Regions from separate parts of the Thalassospira sp. MIT1004 genome, predicted to be linked through region 1. Evidence: predicted binding sites of a transcription regulator. Region 1 holds the regulator's gene; the other holds the start of a gene.

Evidence for each region. The regulator LexA, encoded in region 1, represses DNA repair genes until DNA is damaged. The targets are predictions, from matches to a motif close to ATGTTCTANTTTGGTTC.
Region 2: a site for LexA is predicted at 7,933-7,949, ahead of recA (recombinase RecA). Genes of this name have one in related genera too.

What each region holds. Positions count from the first base shown of each region.
Region 1 is NZ_MCAO01000022.1:158,219-169,486, reverse strand. Features, by position in the region: gene tpiA (triose-phosphate isomerase) at 1-516, opposite strand, end outside; gene BC440_RS09350 (SurA N-terminal domain-containing protein) at 844-2,736, shown strand; gene trpE (anthranilate synthase component I) at 2,840-4,336, shown strand; gene BC440_RS09340 (divergent polysaccharide deacetylase family protein) at 4,396-5,571, opposite strand; gene BC440_RS09335 (aminodeoxychorismate/anthranilate synthase component II) at 5,801-6,373, shown strand; gene trpD (anthranilate phosphoribosyltransferase) at 6,407-7,441, shown strand; gene trpC (indole-3-glycerol phosphate synthase TrpC) at 7,438-8,235, shown strand; gene moaC (cyclic pyranopterin monophosphate synthase MoaC) at 8,256-8,735, shown strand; gene lexA (transcriptional repressor LexA) at 8,883-9,590, shown strand; gene BC440_RS09310 (ComEC/Rec2 family competence protein) at 9,664-11,268, opposite strand, start outside.
Region 2 is NZ_MCAO01000045.1:156,667-167,934, forward strand. Features, by position in the region: gene alaS (alanine--tRNA ligase) at 1-2,327, opposite strand, end outside; gene BC440_RS19460 (NIPSNAP family protein) at 2,507-2,812, opposite strand; gene BC440_RS19465 (hypothetical protein) at 2,843-2,986, opposite strand; gene BC440_RS19470 (entericidin A/B family lipoprotein) at 3,248-3,388, opposite strand; gene BC440_RS19475 (DUF1328 domain-containing protein) at 3,714-3,890, opposite strand; gene BC440_RS19480 (entericidin A/B family lipoprotein) at 3,983-4,126, opposite strand; gene BC440_RS19485 (hypothetical protein) at 4,354-5,403, opposite strand; gene BC440_RS19490 (helix-turn-helix domain-containing protein) at 5,620-6,558, shown strand; gene recA (recombinase RecA) at 6,682-7,761, opposite strand; gene nikR (nickel-responsive transcriptional regulator NikR) at 8,041-8,520, opposite strand; gene BC440_RS19505 (DUF4198 domain-containing protein) at 8,618-9,409, shown strand; gene BC440_RS19510 (hypothetical protein) at 9,418-9,954, shown strand; gene BC440_RS19515 (DMT family transporter) at 9,940-10,839, opposite strand; gene blaOXA (class D beta-lactamase) at 11,046-11,268, shown strand, end outside.

The DNA of each region.
Region 1 (11,268 bases):
CCAGACCGGCTCATAGGCAATGACGGTATTTTCCGCCGTCGCCTCATCAGGAACCGAAACCGCAATCTGGCCATTAACCACCGCAAGCGTCGCACCAAGATCGCGTTCCTGCTCGGTCTCGCCAACACAGACCACCGCAATCAGACCGGCATCATGGGCTGCCATTGTTTTCTGGCGAATAACGGTCGAACTTTCACCGTGGTCCGCCCGACGTTCGGAATGCCCGACAAGAACATGGGTCGCGCCGATATCGGCCAGCATCGGGGCCGCAATATCCCCGGTATGCGCACCCGAAACGGCAACATGACAATCCTGACCGCCAACCTTGACGGCACTCTTGGCCGTAACACCGGCAACATCGGAAATCAGGGTTGCCGGCGGACAGACCAGAATATCACATGCCAGATCACCTTTTGCCTTTGCGCGGTCAGATAGTCCGCGCGCAAGTGCAAGCCCGTCGGTGCGCAGGCAATTCATTTTCCAGTTTCCGGCGATCAGGGGACGGCGCTGTGACATATGTATATCTACCTCTTGCTGCGACAGGTTTTGGATCAGGCAATGGCTGGGCCATGCGGGAACCGATCCGACAAGTATTGTTACAAACACGGTTCGATGCGGGTTTTAGCACGCGCTCAGGCCCCGGCCAAGCCCCGGAAAACACTGTCAACCGAACTTCGGGCACGGTCAATGCAATCGGATGTTGCCGCCCTTACCTCTCGCCATTAAGATGCGCGGCAATTGCGCCGGGATTTTCGTTATGTTCCGGCAGATAAAAGAAACGCTGCCGGTACATTGTCATCTGCATTGTCATCGGCACCAACCACGAATTGTTAGGCTTATCATATGCTTGCTGGCATTCGCTCTTTTTCGAAATCAATCTTTGCCAAGATCATCCTCGGCGTGATTGCAATCAGCTTCGTCGGATGGGGCCTGAATGCGTCGATGCTCGATCTTGGAACATCGCGTCAGGTTGCTGAAATCGGCAGCCAAAATATCAGCCCCGCCGAACTGGATCGCGCCTTCCAGCGCAGAATCCAGAATATGCGCAGCGTTTTCGGTCCGAATTTCGACCGTCAGCAAGCCATCCAGATGGGCCTTTTGAACAATACGGTTCAAAATCTGGTTTCCCAGAAAATCCTGCGTGAAAACGCCAAGGAAATGGGCATCGGCATCAGCAACGAAAAAGTGCGCGAGACGATTTTCGCCTCTCCGGGCTTCCAGAATGAAACCACCGGCCAGTTCGACCGCGAACGTTTCCTTCAGGCGCTGTATTCCAGCGGATATACCGAACCGGAATTCATCGAAGGTGTTCGTGGCGACATGATGGGCCAGCAGGTTGTTGGCAGCCTCGCCGGTGCCGTCAGCGTCCCTGACGTCATGGCACAACAGATTGCCGCCTACCGCAACGAACAGCGCAGCGGCAGCTTCTTTGCCCTGAATGCTTCGGAATTCGACACGATCGAAACGCCCGATGACGCGACCCTTCGTAAATATCACGAAGACAACGCACCGCAATTCACCGCCCCCGAAAGCCGCAATGTGACCCTGGTCACCCTTTCGGCGAAGGATCTGGCAGCAAATATGGATGTCACCGAAGAAGAAATTCTCGAGGCATATAACCATCGCCTGCCGGAATTCCAGACTCCGGAAAAACGCGTTGTCGAACAGATCCTGTTTGCCCCCAATGAAAAGGAAAGTGCCCAGGAGGCCTATAAGGCGCTTCAGGGGGGGGCCGATTTCATGCAGGTCGCAACCGACGATGCCGGTATGGATCCGTCGATTGTCAAACTTGGTGAATTCACCGCCGACAACATCCTTCCCGATCTGCGTGATGCGACGTTTGGCCTTGAAGAAGGCGCGTTTTCCGAACCGGTCGAAACAGCCCTTGGCTGGCATATCATTCGCGTGACCCGCATTACGCCGGAACAGACCGAAACCCTTGATCAGGTTCGCGACGATGTCGAAGCCGGTGTCCGGCAGTTCAAGGCCGAAGACGCGATCTATGATCTTGCCGCCAAGCTTGATGATGAACTTGGTGCCGGGACCCCGCTTGAAGAAGCCGCAAACGCGGTTGGCGCAAAAACCTATAAACTGAACGACGTTGTGCGTGGCGAAGGTCTGGGTACTGAAATCACCGACAGCGGTGAGATCAATGCCAAGATTTTCGAACTCGGCAAGGGCGAGGAAAGCTTCCTCGAAGAAACCTCGACCGGTGTTCGTTATGTCGCACGCGTTGATGACGTCACCCCGTCGGCACTGCGTCCGTTTGAAGACGTGCGTGATGACGTTGTTACCGCATGGAAAACCGATGAACACAACCGTCTGATGCTTGAAAAAGCCGATCAGCTTGCCGCGTCGATCAATGACCAGAATGCCGATATCGCAACGCTCGCTAACAGCGACAATGCCGAACTCGAACAAAGCGGCCTGACCAAACGTACCGGTCAGGGCCTCCAAGGCAATGTCAGCCCGGCGGTTGCCGCAGCCCTCTTCACCCTTGAAGAAGGCAAGGCAAAGGCTGTTCAGTCCGGCGACAATGTTCTGGTTCTGAAACTTGATCAGATCAAAGCTGGCACCATTGCCGAAGGCGCTGCCGACCCGGTCGTGACCGAACTCAAACAGGGCCTGAACGAAGACATCCTTGCAGAATATCTTGATTACCTGCAGGACGAGATTTCGGTCAGCGTCAATAACAGCGTGATCAACGGTCTTTATCCGCAAACCGCGGCCAACTGATCCCGATCAGAAATGGGGCGGCCTTTCATCGGGCCGCCCTTTTTCGTTAAACTCCGCGCTGCCTCATACCGCCCACCCCTAATCGACCAAAATTGGACAGACCATGGAAATCAAACCGGATTTCAACAGTTTCAAGCAGAACTACAATAACGGCATTTCACAGGTTCTCTGGACCTCGCTGACCGCTGATCTTGATACGCCCGTCTCGGCGTTTCTCAAGATCGCCGAAGGCATGCCCAACACCTATCTGCTTGAATCTGTCGAAGGCGGTGCCGTGCGCGGACGCTATTCATTCCTTGGCCTGCGCCCCGATCTGATATGGCGCTGCTTTGGCCAAAAGGCAGAACTGAACCGTCGCGCCCTTGCCGATGCCGATGCGTTCGAAGATGAACCCGATGCACCGCTTGAAAGCCTCAAAAAGCTGATCGCCGAAAGCCACATCGCCCTGCCCGACAATCTGCCACCCATGAGCGCCGGTCTTGTCGGCTATATGGGTTATGACACCGTGCGCCTTATGGAAAAGCTGCCCGATAGCAACCCGGATGAACTCGGCGTCCCTGACGGCATCTTTATCCGCCCGACGGTCACCGCAAGCTTCGATACCATCGCCGATACCGTCACCGTCGTAACCCCGGTCCGCCCCGAAAGCGGAATAGATGCCGATGCGGCCTATGATCTGGCCTGTGCGCGCCTCAATGATGTCGTGCAGCAGTTCCAGCGCAACCTGTTCCTTGATCGCCGGTCCAAATCCGCCCCCGACACCCTGCCCGACCCAAAGGTCAGCGTCGACGAGGCCGGTTTTCATAAAATGGTCGATCAGGCCAAGGAATATATCCGCGCGGGCGATATCTTTCAGGTCGTGCTCTCGCAACGCTACACGCTGCCCTATCAATTGCCGCCCTTCGCCTTTTACCGCGCCCTTCGCCGGATCAATCCGTCACCTTTTATGTTTTATCTTGATATCGGCGGGTTTCAGGTTGTCGGCGCCAGCCCGGAAATCCTTGTCCGCCTGCGCGACGGCGAAGTCACCATTCGCCCGATTGCCGGAACGCGTCGGCGCGGCAAGACACCCGATGACGACAAGGTCATGGCCCAGGACCTGCTTGATGATCCCAAGGAACGTTCGGAACATCTGATGCTGCTTGACCTTGGGCGCAATGATGTCGGCCGTGTGTCCAAGCCCGGTACGGTGCGCGTCACCGACCGCGAACAGATCGAATACTATTCCCATGTCATGCATATCGTCTCGAACGTCGTCGGTCAGATCGACGACAAATATGATGCGATGGATGCGCTCAAGGCCGGTTTCCCTGCTGGAACGGTATCGGGCGCGCCAAAGGTCCGCGCCATGGAAATCATCGATGAACTGGAATCGGTCCGGCGCGGCATTTATGCAGGTTGTATCGGCTATATCTCCGCCGATGGCTCCATGGATACCTGCATCGCGCTTCGGACCGCTGTCATCAAGGACGAACAGATCCATATTCAGGCCGGTGCCGGGATCGTCGTAGACAGCAAACCGGAACTCGAACACAAGGAATGCCAGAACAAGGCAGGCGCATTGATGGCCGCCGCCCGCGAAGCCCATCGGTTTGCCTGATTTCCTGCATTTCGGATTGAAAGAACAAGGCCCGCTTCATTTGCGGGCCTTGTTCTTTATCAACCTGTCGCACTCGGACTTGTTCGTCGCAGGATGTCGGTCACCGGCACCAGAACAAATCCCTTGGCCTGAATGGCGGGAATCCATTTTTGCAGGGCTTCCAGCGTAAGGTCGCGCGGATGGCCAATCGCAATCGCAAATCCCTGATTGGTGGCAACTTTTTCAGTCCGGGCCAGCATTTCGGCAATTTTGGTGGCATCATCGGCGTCATCAATGAACACGTCGCGCTCAAGCGCCGGGACATCATATTGGCGTGCCATCGAAAATCCGACCGACTTGGCACTGGTTTTGGAATCAAGGAACAGAAGCCCGCGTGATTTCATCACCTCCATCACCACCTGCATGCGTTCCGGATCGGATGTGAATTTGCTGCCCATGTGATTATTCACACCGACATAGCCATCAAACCGGTCCAGCATCCAGGTCATCTCGCCCAATATCTTGTCGCGGTCAAATCCGGTGCGCAACGCATGCGGACCTGGATCGACCAATGCCGACGACGGCTCCATCGGCATATGAAGCATCACTTCATGCCCCCGCCCGCGCGCATCATTCACCTGACGCTGAAGGTCGCGCGCATAGGGCAGATAGGAAATCGTCACCGGCCCGGGCAGCCCTATAGTGCGCGCCGTGCGCGGCTGATCAAGGCCCGCATCATCAATCACAATCGCGATAACCGGTGCGGTTCCCGTATCGGGGGTAAGGGCTGTGAATTTCTGCCATGGCGGCGGACCATCACTATGCGCGCCCCCGCTGATCCCGCCGGTATCGGGCGACACGGCAGGTTCAGGCGACTTTGTGACCGGTGCCTTCTGCGGTTGTCTGGTTTCGGGCGCAGTTTTTTCACCCGGCACACGTTCACCGACCATATATCCGGTCCGGTCGCGATTGCCGTTGCTTTCGCTGAAATCATAATTGCGGCTTTCCGGTACCTGGGCCGGTGTCGGCGTATATTCCGGTTCGGAAGCGGCCCGTTCGCCAAGATCACGCGATGCGCGATCCAGCTCAAGCATACTGCCTGCTGCAATGAATGCCGAAATGGTCCCCGCAACAATCGCACCGCCCAGCATGAAGCGGCCAATGCCGCCCGATTTTCTTTTCGGTGCAGCCTTGCTACGGCCTGTTTTTCGCGGTGCCGCTTTTTTCTTTTTGGCGGGTTGTGCCCGGCGTGCCACGCTCTGGTCTCCAGTCTCGTTTGCTGGGTCGTGTTACCCATATGGTGATTATACGCCAATTATCCCGGCTTGTGTTTGGAAGCTTTTAAACCCGATCAGGTTAGCACCCTGTTAAAGCCGCAAACAAAGACCGCGAACAATGGCAGGAAAATGGTTTTTGCAATCGCTTGACGTAGCGGCAATGCCGTTTATTCTCTGCCCGATCTGATATTCACAGCCCGGCGCCACGATGTATCTCCTCATCGATAATTACGACAGCTTCACATTCAATCTGTGGCACTATCTGCGCGAACTCGGTCCCGAGGTCGACGTCCGCCGCAATGATGAAATCTCGGTTGATGATGCGCTGGCTTTAAAGCCCGAAGGCGTCGTGATCTCGCCCGGTCCCTGCGATCCGGATCGCGCGGGTATCTGTCTTGATCTGATCAGGGCATCGGCGGGAAAGGTCAAGCTGCTTGGCGTCTGCCTTGGTCATCAGGGCATCGGTCAGGCCTTTGGCGGCAATGTCGTGCGCGCGCCCGAATGCATGCATGGCAAAACCGATGCGATGGTGCACGAAGGCAAAAGCGTGTTTAACGGCCTGCCCAGCCCGTTTGAAGCGACCCGTTACCATTCATTGGTTGTTGATCGCGCAACCCTGCCCGATTGCCTTGAAATCACGGCGGAAAACGGGGATGGTCTGATCATGGGGCTGCGTCACAAACAGCATCAGATTCATGGTGTCCAGTTCCATCCCGAAAGCATCGCATCCGAACATGGCCATGCCCTTTTGAAGAATTTTATAGACTTCCCCGGCGCATGAAACCGCACCGGACCGCTAACCGAGGAAACCCGCATGTCGACTGAATATGACCTGAAGCCGATCCTGGCCAAAGTCGCAAATGGCGAAAAACTGAACGAAGAACAGGCCGAGCAGGCCTTCGACGTTCTGATGTCCGGTCAGGCAACGCCGTCGCAGATGGGGGCTTTCCTGATGGCGCTACGCCTGCGCGGCGAAACGGTCGATGAAATCACCGGGGCGGCGCGTGTCATGCGCTCCAAGGCGACCGGCATTATAGCCCCGCCCAATGCGGTTGATACCTGTGGTACCGGTGGCGATGGCAGCGGCACCTTCAATATCTCGACCGGGGCGGCAATCGTTGCGGCGGCCTGCGGCGCCATCGTTGCCAAGCACGGCAACCGCGCGGCGTCGTCAAAATCGGGATCGGCTGATGTCCTACTGGCGCTTGGCGTCAATCTTGATGCCGATATGGCGCTTCTCGAAAAGGCGCTAAAGGAAATCAATCTGTGCTTCATGATGGCAACGCGCCATCACTCGGCGGTGCGTCACGTGATGCCGACCCGCGTTGAAATGGGTACGCGCACGATCTTTAACCTTCTGGGACCGCTGGCCAACCCGGCCAAAACCAAACGCCAGGTCATGGGCGTTTTTGCCCGTGAATGGGTCGAACCGATTGCCCATGTGCTGAACCGCCTGGGTTCGGAACATGCGTGGGTTGTCTATGGTCATAGCGGCCTTGATGAAATTTCAACAACCGGCCCGACCTTTGTCGCCGAAGTCAAAAACGGCGCAGTCACGACCTTTGAAATCAACCCCGAAGATTACGGCCTTGAAATCGTCACCCTTGATGCGCTTAAAGGCGGCGACGCCCAGACAAACGCGCAGGCCATTCTCGATCTTCTTGCCGGTAAAAAAAGCGCCTATCGCGATATCGTTCTGCTGAATGCCGCAGCCGCCCTTGTGGTGACCGACATCGCAACCGATCTTGCCGATGGCATCGCAAAGGCCCGCACCGCAATCGATTCTGGCAAAGCCGCAGAAACCCTGCAGGCACTAGTCCGCATTTCCAATCAGGGGACCGCAGCGTGAGCGACGTACTCGAACGTATCTGTAACGACAAACGCGACCACATCGCCGCCTGCAAGGCGCGAAAGTCACTTGCCGACCTCGAAACCGCAGCCAGATCACAATCCGCACCGCGCGGCTTCATCAGGGCGCTTGAAACATCGGTTGCGGATGGTCGTTACGGCCTGATTGCCGAGATTAAAAAGGCATCCCCGTCCAAGGGCCTGATCCGCCCGGATTTCAATCCGCCCGTTCTGGCACAGGCCTATAAGGCCGGTGGGGCAAGTTGCCTGTCGGTCCTGACCGACATCCCCTATTTCCAGGGCGATGACAGCTATCTGATCGCGGCACGTGCCGCGGTTGATCTGCCGGTCCTGCGCAAGGATTTCATGCTTGATCCCTATCAGGTGACCGAAGCCCGGGCCCTTGGTGCCGATTGCATCCTTCTGATCATGGCAGCCCTCGAAGACGCCCAGGCCGCCGAGCTTGAAGACGCCGCAAACAGCCTTGGCATGGATGTCCTGATCGAGGTGCACAACGCCCCGGAACTCGAACGCGCCCTGAAACTGAAATCAAAGCTGCTTGGCGTTAACAACCGCAATCTGAAAACGCTCGAAGTCTCCCTGACCACGACCGAAGAACTCGCTGGCATGGTTGATGACAGCCGGATGCTGGTCGCCGAAAGCGGCCTGTTCACGCACGATGACCTCGCCCGCATGGCAAAGGTCGGCGCGCAATGCTTCCTGATCGGCGAAAGTCTTATGCGTCAGGACGACGTCACCGCCGCCACCCGCAATATTCTTGGCCTCGCGGCCTGATAACGGAACAAGACACAGGCATGGCAGACAAACTTTCGCATATCGACGCCGCTGGTAACGCCGTCATGGTCGATATTTCGGCCAAGACCGATACCGCGCGCGTCGCCATCGCAAAGGGCCGTGTCCTGATGTCGGCGGAAACGGCCCGGCTGATTGCCGAACGCGGCCATAAAAAGGGCGATGTTCTTGGCATCGCCCAGCTTGCCGGGATTATGGGCGCCAAGAAAACCGCTGACCTGATCCCGCTTTGCCACCCCCTGCCCCTGACCTCGGTCGAAGTCACGCTGGAACTCGCAACTGCCACCGATGCGGTAGATATTGTCGCGACCTGCAAAACCACCGGCAAAACCGGGGTGGAAATGGAAGCCCTGACCGCCGTTTCCGTTACCGCACTCACCGTGTTCGATATGTGCAAGGCGGTCGATAAAGCCATGCGGATTACCGATATTCGCGTTGCCCACAAGGAAGGCGGAAAGTCGGGTACTTTCACCGCCGACTGATCCCTGGAAATACCCAAATTTCGTTTCTTGACCGAAAGAATGCCCTTAAACGGTGATTTTTCGGGTTGTGGTGCTTGACGAACAAGCAGAACCAAAGTAGAACATTCATGTATTCGGTTTGTTCTTATTACAGGTTCGGGAAAAATCATGCTGACGCGCAAGCAATACGAATTGCTGGTCTATATCGATAATTACCTTCGCGATCATGGTATCTCACCCTCTTTTGACGAGATGAAAGAAGCCCTGAGCCTGAAATCCAAATCCGGCATTCATCGACTGATCACCGGGCTTGAGGAACGCGGTTTTATTCGCCGTCTCGCCCATCGGGCCCGCGCGCTCGAAGTCCTGCGTCTTCCGGATAATAATGATGACGACGCGGCGGAAACGCCCAACAATGTTACCTCTATCGCCTCCGCGCGAAAGGCTGCGCATCGGCCGGCAACCGTGCCTTCGGCCTTTTCGGAATCGGGTGAATCCGTTTCCCTGCCGCTGTTTGGCCGGATTGCGGCGGGTACCCCGATCGAGGCCCTTCGCGATCAGACCACAATGGTGCAGGTCCCGGCAGCGCTTCTGGGAACCGGCGATCACTATGCGCTTGAAGTTTCCGGTGATTCGATGATCGATGCCGGTATTCTCGATGGCGACACCGTCCTGATCCAGCGTTGCGAACAGGCCAATGATGGCTCCATCGTTGTCGCACTGGTCGACGACGCCGAAGCCACTCTGAAACGCCTGAAACGTGGCCGTGGCGAAGTTCTGCTGGAACCGGCCAATGCGCGTTATGAAACGCGCGCGCTGTCGCCTGATCGTGTCCGCATTCAGGGACGTCTGATCGGTTTGCTCCGCCAATACTGATAGAATACCGAATAAACCGAACAAACCGAAAGAAACCGAAAGAAACGCCGTCGGCCTTGCCCGGCGGCGTTTTTTATTTGACCACCCTGCCCCCGATGATAATCCACGGCCAGATGCCGGACGTTTCACGCACGGTTTCGATCACCGGGGCGGCATCGGGCCGCAACGCAACCGAGACGCCCCCCTGCCACCACAACAGGTCATCATCGATGACAGTCACATCCGGCGCACAGATATCACGCGGCATATCGCGTTTCAGGCTGATGATCATATCGCCATGGCGGCATGCATAGAACGGATTGGCAAGATCATTGGCAATGATCACCTGCCGTCCGGCGATCCTGACGGAACAAACCGTTGCGTCGCATTTTTCGATGACATTGCCGGCATCATGATCGGCGATACCAAATCGCGCCATCCAGACCGACTGCTGAAAATCCGAAATGCCTTCGGGCAGGACAAGTTTGTCGCGCACCCTGTCGCGAATTGCCCAGCTTTCCTGATCCCCCGAAACCAGAATATCCGCCGGGCGATACAGGATTTGCGCCGCAATCGCCACGCATAGCGGAATGACAGCAAACCGGGCAATCGCGTTCCCCCGCCAGACCAGCCACCAGGCCATCGCCATCATGATGCCGATGGCAAATACGGCACTAAACTGCTCGACATGCCAAAGCCCCCAGGCCTGATCGGCGGCAAGGCTTGCGGTTTCAATCAACAATGTCAGTCCCGGCTTCATCAACCACAATGCCAGTCCCCCGGCTCCGAACGGCATCAGAACAAGCGTCGCCACAATCATCGGCATCACCCAGAACGCCATCACCGGAATGGCAATCAGGTTGGACACGATCCCGATCATCGAAATCCGCCCGAAATGAAACCCGATGATCGGCGCGGTCACCGCCGTAACCAGCAACCCGGTCATCACCAGCCCGGCAAAAAACAGCCAAAGCCGGAATAGCCATGACCGATCCACCGACTTGTCAAACCATCGTCTGCCCGGACCATCATAAAACGCCACCAGCACCGTTACCGCCGCAAAGGAAAGCTGAAAGCTTGGCCCCAATACCGCATCGGGCCGCAGGATCAGAACAACCAGCGCCGCAAACGCCACCAGCCGCAACGATATCGCCCGCCGATCCAGCAGCAACGCAATCCAGACAATCGTCAACGTCACAAAGGCACGCTGCGTCGGCACACTGGCCCCTGACAGGCCAAGATAGATCACGGCTGCGCCCATCGCCCCGATAGCCGCCCATTTCTTGATCGGAAACCGCAGCGCAAGGGCAGGAATGGCCGCCATGCCAAACCGCAGGAAAAAGAAAACCGTCCCGCTTAAAAGCCCCATATGCAGCCCGGAAATCGCCAGAAGATGCGCCAATCCCGATTTGCGAAGATCATCGGCAATTTCCGCACTGACATCGCCGCGTTCGCCGACAATCAGTGCCTTGGCAATCCCGGCCCCTGCGCCGGTAAGGCTCTGATCGATTGCCGTCATGATCGTCAGGCGCAGACTTTCGATCCGGTCCGAAACCGGCTGCATCATTCCTGTTTCGGCCTTCTTGGTCACACTATATTTATGGCCGAAAACAAACCCGGTCGCCCCGATCCCGTCCAGATATAATCCGCGTGAAAAATCCGGGTCGCCCGGCACGGACGCCGCGCGCAACGGAAACAG
Region 2 (11,268 bases), on a different contig from region 1:
TTGAACGCATCCGCACCCGATGCCCCGCCCGAACCGGCGGTCGCCAGTTTCTTGCGCAGGTCGGAAACCTCACGTTCAAGCTTGCGGCGCTCTTCCTGCAAGGCTTTGACACGCGCCGGAACATCCTCGGGAACGGCTTTCAGATCGGCCGAGATGGTTTGCAGAAGCTGATCGCGGGCCGCCATATAGCTTGCAGCATCCGAACCGGTCAGGGCTTCGATACGGCGGACACCGCTTGAAACCGCACCTTCGGATACGATCTTGAACATACCGATATCGCCGGTCCGTTTGACATGCGTACCACCGCAAAGTTCAAGCGAATAAGCATGTTCGTTCGCTTCGGGCAGGCCCATCGAAACAACGCGGACTTCATCACCGTATTTTTCGCCAAACAGCGCCATCGCACCCAGTTCAATCGCCTCGTCCGGGGTCATCAGACGGGTGGTGACTTCACTGTTTTCGCGAATCAGACGGTTGACGTCGAATTCGATCACAGCGGCTTCTTCGGCGGTGATCGGCTTGGGATGCGATACGTCGAACCGCAGGCGATCCTTGGCCACCAGCGATCCCTTCTGGGTGACGTGATCGCCCAGATGCTTGCGCATGACCGCATGCAGAAGATGGGTCGCCGAATGGTTGGCGCGCAAGGCCGAACGGCGGGTATGATCGACGCGGAATTCGGCGGCATCGCCAACCGAAACATCACCTTCGACAACCTTGCCAAGATGCACATGCAATGCGCCAAGTTTCTTCTGGGTGTCGGTGATTTCAATCACGGCACCCTTTTCGGTTTTGATCACACCGGCATCGCCCTGCTGACCACCGGATTCCCCGAAGAACGGGGTCTGGTTGGCAACGATGGCAACGTTATCGCCCTTGGTCGCGGTTTTGGTTTCCGCACCATCCTTGATCATGGCTGTGACAACGCCTTCGGCATTTTCGGTTTCGTAGCCCAGGAATTCGGTCGCGCCATCGCGATCATTGATGTCAAACCAGACTTCCTCGGTTGCAGCTTCGCCCGAACCCGACCATGCGGCACGGGCCTTGGCTTTCTGTTCTTCCATGGCGGAGGTAAAACCGCTTTCATCAATGCCGATCTTACGCGGTTTAAGCGCATCCGCCGTCAGATCAAGCGGGAAGCCGTAGGTGTCATAAAGCTTGAAGGCAACATCACCCGAAAGGGTCGCACCCTCGCCCATGCCATCAGTCGCGTCATCAAGCATCTTGAGGCCGCGATCAAGCATGGTTTTAAAGCCCTGCTCTTCGAGCTTAAGGGTTTCTTCGATCAATGCCTGGGCACGGACCAGTTCCGGGAAGGCACCGCCCATTTTGCGCACCAGCGCCGGGACCAGTTTATACATCACCGGGTCCTGGGTGCCGATCATGTGCAGGTGACGCATTGCGCGGCGCATGATACGGCGCAGAACGTTACCACGCCCGGCATTGGACGGCAGAACACCATCAGCAATCAGGAAGCTGGTCGAACGCAGATGGTCGGCAACCACGCGGTGCGACACATTGTGCGGTCCATCGGGATCGGTGCTGGTGGCATCGGCCGATGCTTCGATCAGGGCGCGCATCAGGTCGATATCATAGTTATCGTGCTTGCCCTGAAGGACGGCTGCGATACGCTCAAGGCCCATGCCCGTATCAATCGACGGCTTTGGAAGATTGACGCGTTCGCCATTCGCCATCTGCTCGTACTGCATGAAGACGAGGTTCCAGATTTCGATGAACCGGTCGCCGTCTTCTTCAGGGCTGCCGGGGGGACCGCCCCAGATTTTATCACCATGGTCAAAGAAGATTTCCGAACAAGGGCCGCACGGACCAGTATCGCCCATCGACCAGAAGTTATCCGAGGTCGGAATGCGAATGATGCGGTCATCGGAAAGACCGGCGATCTTTTTCCATAGACCATGGGCCTCGTCATCGGTGTGATAAACGGTAACCAGCAGCTTGTCCGCCGGGAGGCCATATTCCCTGGTGATCAGGTTCCAGGCGAATTCAATCGCGTTTTCCTTGAAATAGTCGCCAAACGAAAAGTTGCCGAGCATTTCAAAGAAGGTGTGGTGACGGGCGGTATGACCGACATTTTCAAGATCGTTATGCTTGCCACCGGCACGCACGCATTTCTGCGAGGTGGTCGCGCGCGAATAATCGCGGTGTTCCTGACCGGTGAAAACGTTCTTGAACTGGACCATCCCTGCGTTGGTGAACATCAGGGTCGGGTCATTGCGCGGCACCAGCGGGCTGGAAGATACGACCTCGTGGCCATTCTTGCGGAAGAATTCCAGAAACGTGGTGCGGATATCGTTAACGGTCTGCATCTCTCTCCAACCCGGAAAACGCGGAACAAACGCTGCCGCAAACTTGCGGCGCGACTGCCCTATTTAGCGGCTCGGCCCTGTGCTGTCCAGTCGGGGAAAGGCTTTGCGGTGTTTAAGTGACGATTTATGCATCCGGCACCGCACCGGCACGCCACAACGCCCTGATCAGATATGCCGACCTAATCAAGAACCGGGCGCATGAAACTGCGTTCGTAACTGATGATGCTGCGGTTGCGTTTTTCAAGTTCGAGTGTTGCAACACATTCGTCATCATCGGCCATGCGATTGCGGTAATCTTCGTATGCCGCAAGGCTCGGGAAACTGAACAGGGCATAGGCGATGCTGCTGGCGCCTTCATGCGGCAGGAAATAGCCGTGATGCGTCCCGCCCATCCGATTGACGATGGGAATCCAGCGACGGGCATAATCCTCGAATTCAGGGATTTTATGCATGTCGATAACGTATTTCAGATAGCAGGTGATCACGGCGGGAACTTTCCAGAACTTGAGGATGGGTTACTTTTCGACGCCTTCCTGAATCTGTTCGCCCAGTTTTTCAACATCGCGACCAAATCCGGCGGCAGTTTCACACGCCGCAAGCGACATGCCAAAGCCCGCAATCAGGGCCAGTGCCAGAATACGTTTTACAAGAATAGCCATTGTTTGAATGCTCCTGCCTTTAACGACATGTTGATTTTGAAGGTGGCCGCGGCCTGCTTCTGACGCAAGGCATGTGGCTTCCGAAATCAGTCGCTATCTTGTCGGGGTCACGTGCTGCTGGCAACTCTTTCCTTCAGCGTGAATTCAAATGCCAAACAAAAACGGGCATGTATTCACATACCCGTTCCCATTTACCCGCATCATGTCTTTTGACGACGATCAGATCGTCAGACCGCGACCGCGCAGTAGATCAACCTGCTCCTAGTCGGTCCCTTTCTGGATCGCTTCTCCGGCATCCTCGACATCGCGGCCAAAGCCGTTTGCCGTCTCGCACGCCGCAATGCCAAATCCGATAAATGATATCAGGGCAATCGCAAAAATCTTCTTGCAGATGTCAGACATGGTCTTCTCCTGTTTGCTCAAACAAACGGGATCAATTCGATCAACACTATGCTGCGTGAACTGCCAGAAAGAATATGAACTTTGACCCGTACAGAAAGAAGCAGGGGTTTTCGGGCAGTTAATCAGGCCATCGCCAAAATCCGGACCGTTTTTGAGCAGCAAACATTAAACCCCCAAGATACCGGTTCGACCATAATTCAGATCAGTAAAACGCAAAAAAACAGGGCGTTCATGAAAGCCCTGTTTTAACAGTTTGTCGTGTTCGTCTCGGGTTAAGGTGCTGTGATTGGCTAAAACCCGGATCAAAAAGCGTTAGCGTACTTTATCAGACCGGTGGGCGACGGCCACGCAGCGCGTTGACCAGAAGCGAAACCACGAACAGGACGAGGAAGACGAAGAACAGGATCTTGGCGATCCCGACAAACGTCCCTGCCAAGCCGCCAAAACCAAGGACGGCGGCGACAAGCGCCAGAATGAGACAAAAGACTGCCCAACCCAACATGATGTTATCTCCTTATTTAGGCTTTGGCTGCTTGCGGGTGATGGAGTTGATCCAAAAGTCCCGTCAGCGAACGAAAAATCCGCGATGATGCCTTACTCGCTGGCTTCATCCTGAATGGCTTCACCAGCATTTTCCATATCCTGGCCAAACCCTTCGGCGGTTTCACAAGCGGCAAGGCCAAGGCCCATGCCGGAAATCATAGCAACGGCGAAAATCTTTTTCCAAAAGTCGGACATTTCGGTTTCTCCTAGTTTGCTCGACGTGATTTTGTTCACACCATCCATAACGGAGCCGGAAAGACAAAGTTCCTTGCGCTACTGCCAAGCTGCTGATCTGACGCAATTAAGGCAGATCAAACGCCTTTATTTTTGCGGGTTGTAGCCAATCGTGATCATTTTGGGGCAAATTGAGAAAGAGGACGTTTCAGGCCCTCTTTTCCCATTTCCTAAGCTTTATTCTCCGCTCAGGAACCGGCCAAGTTCAGGAATTCCGCAATCGCCAAAACAATCTTTTGATGAATCTGGGCGCGATCCGTACCGGGAGGGTCGGAGCAGATTGGCTCGCTGCCTTCTTCTTTAAGTATCTCGGCAGCCCCCGGCATACATTCGCCAAGAAACGTCAAATGATATGCTGGCGCAAACGTTGCTGAAGATGCGTTTTTGATCCGCGCGACGAGATTACTGCCGTTCGGCCCAAAATCAGCAGCCACCCATTTGTTTTCTTCGCCAAGGCCGATAAAGAGCATGGCAGAAGTTACCTCCGCCAGACTGGTTTGTGTCGCGGCAAACCCCATGCCTGGCTCTATCGCGACAGAGCGAACAATCCGGTCGTCCCGGCTGGAAGCAGCAAAGTCATCGGGAAGATGATCAGGATCAACACCCCCTTTGCGCAAAAAATCGCAATCTTGGGCCGCATTGCCGAATTTGTCGCAATATTGCGCATAAAGCGTTTGATCAAACCGTACCCCCGCAAGGTTTAAAACCGTCGTACCCCCCAATGAAAACCCGATCGCGGAAATATTCTGACGATCGATGTAAGGGGCAAAAGCCGTATTGGAGAGGACCTGATCAAGGGTGGCACTGATATCTGCGGCACGTTCGCCGATAAGCGGTGTGCGTCGCGGTGACGAATCCCCCGATGTCGTACCGGGATGGTTGACCGCAACAACAATCGCCCCGCGCAACGCCAGTTGCGAGGACAGCCAGCCAAGTCCATCCATATTGCCGCCCGAGCCATGGGAAAGAAGAACCAGCGGATGTTGCCCCGGCGCAATTGCCGCACCGACATACGCGTCTGTTCCCTTCCAGATGATATTGCGGCCGACCGGCGCACGATAGATAAAGGTATCTGCCGGATACCAGACCGAGGCCGCGATTGGCATGGAACGATGGACTGCGCGCACATCAAAACGGTCATATCCGGCATAATCGGTTTGCGGTTCCGCTAAGACAGGCGATGTCTTCAGGCCCGCGGCCAGAAAGAAGGCGACGGCAAGATATATCGGTTTCATCATCAGGATCCTTGTCCTAAGTTAAGCGTGCCGGAACGTTTTTGCCCAAAACAGGATTTCCTGCGTCCTCAAACGGGTTTGTGAACGTCCCAAAACCGGTTTTGATACCTTTTGTCGGGAACTAACTGTCCGATGCTTGTCCTCCCCGTCCCAATTATAGTTGCACTGGTTTTAGGCTTTATCTTTGTCCGCGCGGTTGTGGGCGGAAGAACACCCAGGATGCTTATGGCGCTGCTGCTTGCCGCGGCCGGACAAAGCGTTCTGGTCGGGATTGTTCAGTATTATGGCTTTGCTAGCCTGCGATGGCTTCAACCCATCACCGCATCCATTATCCCGGCTCTGGCCTGGATGGCCTTTCTGGAAGCAAGTCTTCGTGCGCGCCTGCAAATACGGGATTGGGTGCATTTCTCGGTACCAGCGATCGTTGCCCTATGCGTGTTTGTTTTACCGGCGATCATTGATGTTGTGCTTTGCAGCCTTTTTGTCGGATACGGGGCGGCAATTCTGGTGATGCTTCATCGTCAGGGCGGTGATTTTGCCCATATGCCTCTGACCTCGGGCCATATCCCGGCACTGGTTTGGCGCTTCATCGCCTTCGCCCTGATCGCGTCGGCCATCAGCGACATGCTGATCATCGTCGCCAAGATCGATGGAAACGATCAGATTGTCGGCCTGATCCTGAGCATCACATCATCCTTGGCACTCTTGACCATCGGCTTTCTGTCTCTGTCGCCCGACATTGCAATTGATGTTGATGTGGATGTCCAATCAGTGGATCAAAATCAGCCTTCCGATCACGTGCCGGCAACACCCAGCACCCCGGAACATCGGACCATAATGACCCGGCTTGAAGATTTGCAGATACGCGAACAGCTTTATCTTGACCCGGATCTGACGCTTGCACGCATATCACGGCGTATGGGCGTCCCGCTGAAACAGATTTCGACCGCGATCAACGCCACGACCGGTGAAAATGTCTCGCGCTTTATCAACAAATACCGGATTGAACATGCTTGCCGCGAACTGGACAAGGGCGAGACTGTCACAACAACCATGCTGACAAGCGGCTTTAACACCAAGTCGAATTTCAATCGGGAATTCTTAAGGATAACGGGCAAAACGCCCAGCCAATGGCAACAGGAAGCACAGCAACCCTGACTCCCGCTTCGCGCCATATCGCGAAATCCATACCTGCCTGCGTTACACACGCCGCCAACAAAACGGATCAGACACAAAAACGGGCGCCCAAAGCGCCCGTTTGATTATTCAGTCCGCTTTTAATTACGCGTCGTCATCGTTTGACGGTTCATCTTCGCTCATGCTGGTCATCGCCTCGGCGATCAGACCTGCACTTTCGCGGATGCTGCGTTCGATTTCGGCGGTCATTTCCTGATTTTCACGCAGGAAGGTTTTGGCATTCTCGCGGCCCTGACCGATACGTGTCGAATTATACGAGAACCAGGAACCGGATTTTTCAACGATGCCCGCCTTGACACCAAGATCAAGGATTTCACCCATCTTGGAAATGCCTTCGCCATACATGATGTCGAATTCGACCTGCTTGAACGGCGGGGCCATCTTGTTTTTGACGACCTTCACACGAGTCTGGTTGCCAACGACTTCGTCACGGTCCTTGATCTGACCGATCCGGCGAATATCAAGACGAACAGACGCATAGAATTTAAGCGCGTTACCACCCGTGGTGGTTTCCGGGCTGCCAAACATCACACCGATCTTCATACGGATCTGGTTGATGAAGATGACCATGCAGTTCGAACGCGAGACCGAGCTGGTCAGTTTACGCAATGCCTGGCTCATCAGGCGGGCCTGCAGGCCGACGTGGGTGTCACCCATTTCGCCTTCAAGTTCGGCACGTGGCACAAGGGCGGCAACCGAATCGACGACCAGCACATCAATCGCACCGGAACGCACCAGCGTATCGGCGATTTCAAGCGCCTGTTCACCCGCATCAGGCTGCGAAATCAGGAGTTCGTCGGTATTCACCCCGAGCTTGCGGGCATAACCCGGATCAAGCGCATGTTCGGCATCGACAAAGGCACAGGTCCCGCCAAGTTTCTGGGCCTCCGCAATGGTGTGCAAAGCCAGTGTGGTTTTACCCGAGCTTTCCGGCCCGTAAATTTCGACGATACGGCCACGCGGCAGGCCGCCAATCCCGAGCCCGATATCAAGCCCAAGCGACCCGGTCGAAATGGCTGAAATATCCACCGCACTATCGCGCTGGCCGAGCTTCATGATCGAGCCCTTGCCAAATGCGCGTTCGATCTGCCCAAGAGCGGCTTCGAGTGCCTTCTGCTTATCCATCGTATCTTTATCCACCAAATGCAGCGCGGTCTGAATCATTTTTCGAACTCTCTTATTCCACAGGGCCGGGTAGGATGCAACGCAGGCGGTTCCCCGGTCCTAAATGCGGAACGCCACCGCTAGGTGCCCCGCCGGATAACTGACATCACGCCAACCATTTTCCGGCAAACGCATTGAGAACATAATGTGAACACTTGCACAAAAAAATGGATGTTGCAAGTTTGTTCTCATTTTGGTGGGTAAGAATTCAAACCCGGATAAATAAAATTGTCGCCGGGCTTGTGCCGGGATTTTTAAAACAATTCGGAGAAGCCCGGTTCAGGTCGTGATTTTCAGATGTTCGTGCCGATGTGCATGTCCATGATCGTCATCGCCGTGATGATGGGTTTCGACATGCAATTCACCCGGAACCGAATAAAGCTGCCCATGGCGCACGCCAGGTTGTGCCAGAACCTGATCGGCGAATTTGCGAATATCGGAAAGCTTGCCGCGCAAGGTTACGCTTTCAAGGCACGTATCGTGATCAATATGGAAATGCACGGTCGAAACGGTCAGGTCATGATGTTCGTGCTGCGCACTCATCAGCCGTGATGCCAGCATGCGTTCTTCATGATCATAGACATAATTCAGAACCGCTATGCCAACGCCGCCGGTGTCTTCGTCGAGCTTGGTATTCTGGAGCTTTTCCCGGATCAGGTCACGAAAACCTTCTGACCGGTTGGTGTAGCCGCGATGCTCAAGGAAAGCATCGAACGCCTCCATCAAATCGTCTTCGATTGATACGGTCACGCGGGTCATACGAATTCCCTTTCATAATCATCAGCTTGACTCGTATGAACATTTTTGAAAAATTCATACTGCCTTTCAACTTCCCTAATCTCCCAAAGGATAGCAGATGTTTCAATCAAAGTTCACAACCCCGCTTGCAATTGCCGCACTGGGGTGCCTGATCGGCTTTGGCGCAGTGGCCCATGAATTTGTCGCCAGCAGCAAAACCACCCCCGCGAATGGCAAGGACACTGCTGCCTTCATCCTCGATTCGACCCATGTTTTCGGCACCCCGGAAGAAGCCGAAGCGCCAAAGCATGTCCGTGCACAATTGATCACCCCCTCGGCCACCACCGAACTTGATGTCACTGAAAATGCGGATGCCCCCAATCTGACTGGCACATTCACCCTTTCCGAAGAAGAACCCGCATGGCTTGTCGGGCATCGCCTGCCGGTGATCTGGTCACAAACGCCCGATGGCTGGAAAGAAGGCGGGCCGGACGCACATCCCGATGCGGTTGCGTCATCCCGATTTGAAAAATTTTCCAAAAACCTGACTGGAGGCTCCCAAAACGCGGATTTTATTTCTTCCCCTCTGGGGCACAAACTTGAAATCGTGCCGCTTTCCGATCCGCGCATGACGGCAATCGGCCAAGACGTTGCGGTTCAAATCCTGCTGGACGGGCAACCTTATTCGACCAGTGTCCTGGCAACCTATGCCGGATTTACCGACACGCCATCGTCTTATGCCTATTACACCGAAACTTTCAGCGATGATCGTGGCAGCGGCATTGCCAAAATCCGGATTACGAAACCGGGTCTTTGGATAGTTCGGGTTGCGGCCGATGTCCCGGACTCTGATGCATCTGTCCGGGTACATAACCTGCGGGCAACCCTGACTTTCGATGTCAGCCAATAGGCCGCCACATGCTGCAATCGTTTGGACGTTTGATGATCGCGGCAATTGCCTGCGCGATCCTGCTTTATGCAGGATCGCTCCCGGCGATTGCCCACGGGGCGGGATGGCAGATTGACCAGAACCGGACCGCCACCATCTATCAGTTCGGCTATACAGATGGCACACCAATGATATTTGCCGAAGCCATGGTGACGTCACCGGACGGGAAAACCTGGCAAAAAGGAAGAACTGATCGTGACGGACGCCTTGCCGTCGTGGTTCCGGCATTACGCCCTGAAGATGATACCGATGCGCATTGGAAAATAATGGTATCAGACGGCATGGGTCATCAGGTTGTCCTGATCCACTCATCGGAAAAAATACCGCCACCGGGAACACAATCCTCGGCCCCAACCCCCGGATTGCAGGGAAACAGCGCCTTGCTTGACCTGCCGGTCTGGGCTGCAATCCTGTTCGGTTTCAGCCTGATAACCAATCTTGCATTTCTGCCGGGCTGGATCACCAGGATCAAAAGGCAGAGAAAATCGCACTTAATGCAGGAATAAAAGCGCAACCCCCCCAAAGGCCATGCAGGTCCCGACGATGGCCTGCAGGCCAACGGGGCGGCGCAGAACCACACCTTCATAGACAATCAGCAAAACCGGTGGCAACGCCATCAGCGTTGATGCGATACCGACATTGGCATTCTGAACCGCCACCATCGAAAGCCACACGCCAAGCGCCGGGCCGATAAAAGCCCCCAGGAACAGCCACCGCCCGACATCAGGTGCGCTGCACGCCACAATCGTGCGCCGAGCACGCCCCATGGCAATCGCAATTCCCCACATGATCACAACCGCGACAAAGGTTCTGATCCATGTGGCCGACAGCGCAGAATAACCGCTGATCAGTGCATATTTCGCCGTCACCAGATTCGCGACCTGACCAATGGCACCGCCAAGTCCAAACAAGATACCAACCAGATAATTGCGTCCTTCCAACCCGACAGGACGCCCCTTTTTCATCATGATGACCAAAAGAATGCCACCAATGCCAAGCGCAATACCCGACATTTCCTGAAGGCTTAGGACTTCGTCAAACAGAAACCAGCCCAACACCGCCCCCATGATCGGCACGGTCGACATCATCAGCATCGATAACCGCGCCCCCAGGGTCACAAAGGCCTGAAACAGCATGGCATCGCCAATCACAAGGCCAAGAACCGACGACAGTGACAACCAGCCAAGCTGCTCCCACGTTACCGCGTTCGGCCAAGGCTGGCCTTCCAATAGCCAGTGCAACACCGTCAGACAGGTAATCGAGCAGGCCAGACGCCCGCGATTGACCGTCTGCGCGCCGACCTTGCCGCCAATGTTGGAAAAAATCATGCTCGACGTCGCCCAGGCCATCGCGGCAGTAAAGGCGGCTGCTTCACCGAAGAACGGGATCATGCGGGGCTCTTGCTTGGACGTTGTTGTTTTTTGGCTGCCGGATTGTGGCGCAACCGGACCGGGAACATAAACCCGCTTTGCCGCATTTTGGCAATCTGAATTTCCACCAGCAGATAACAGCCGGAACAGGATGGATTAAGCGATTAAATGAACCTTCAGCATTCGCCCCTACTCTTCGAATTTTACCCGTCCATAAGGATCGCGTTTTGAAACGTACCGGCCTGACTTTGCTTCTTGGTGTCTTGTTCGTTCCCCTCAATGCCACGGCGGAAACCACGACGGTTTGCACCCTGATTTCGGATGCAAAAACCGGCAAGACCATTATTCAGGAAGGCAAATGTGAAACCCGCGCAACGGCGGCCTCGACCTTCAAGATCGCCATCAGCCTGATGGGGTTCGATAGCGGAATCCTCACCGATGCCCATCATC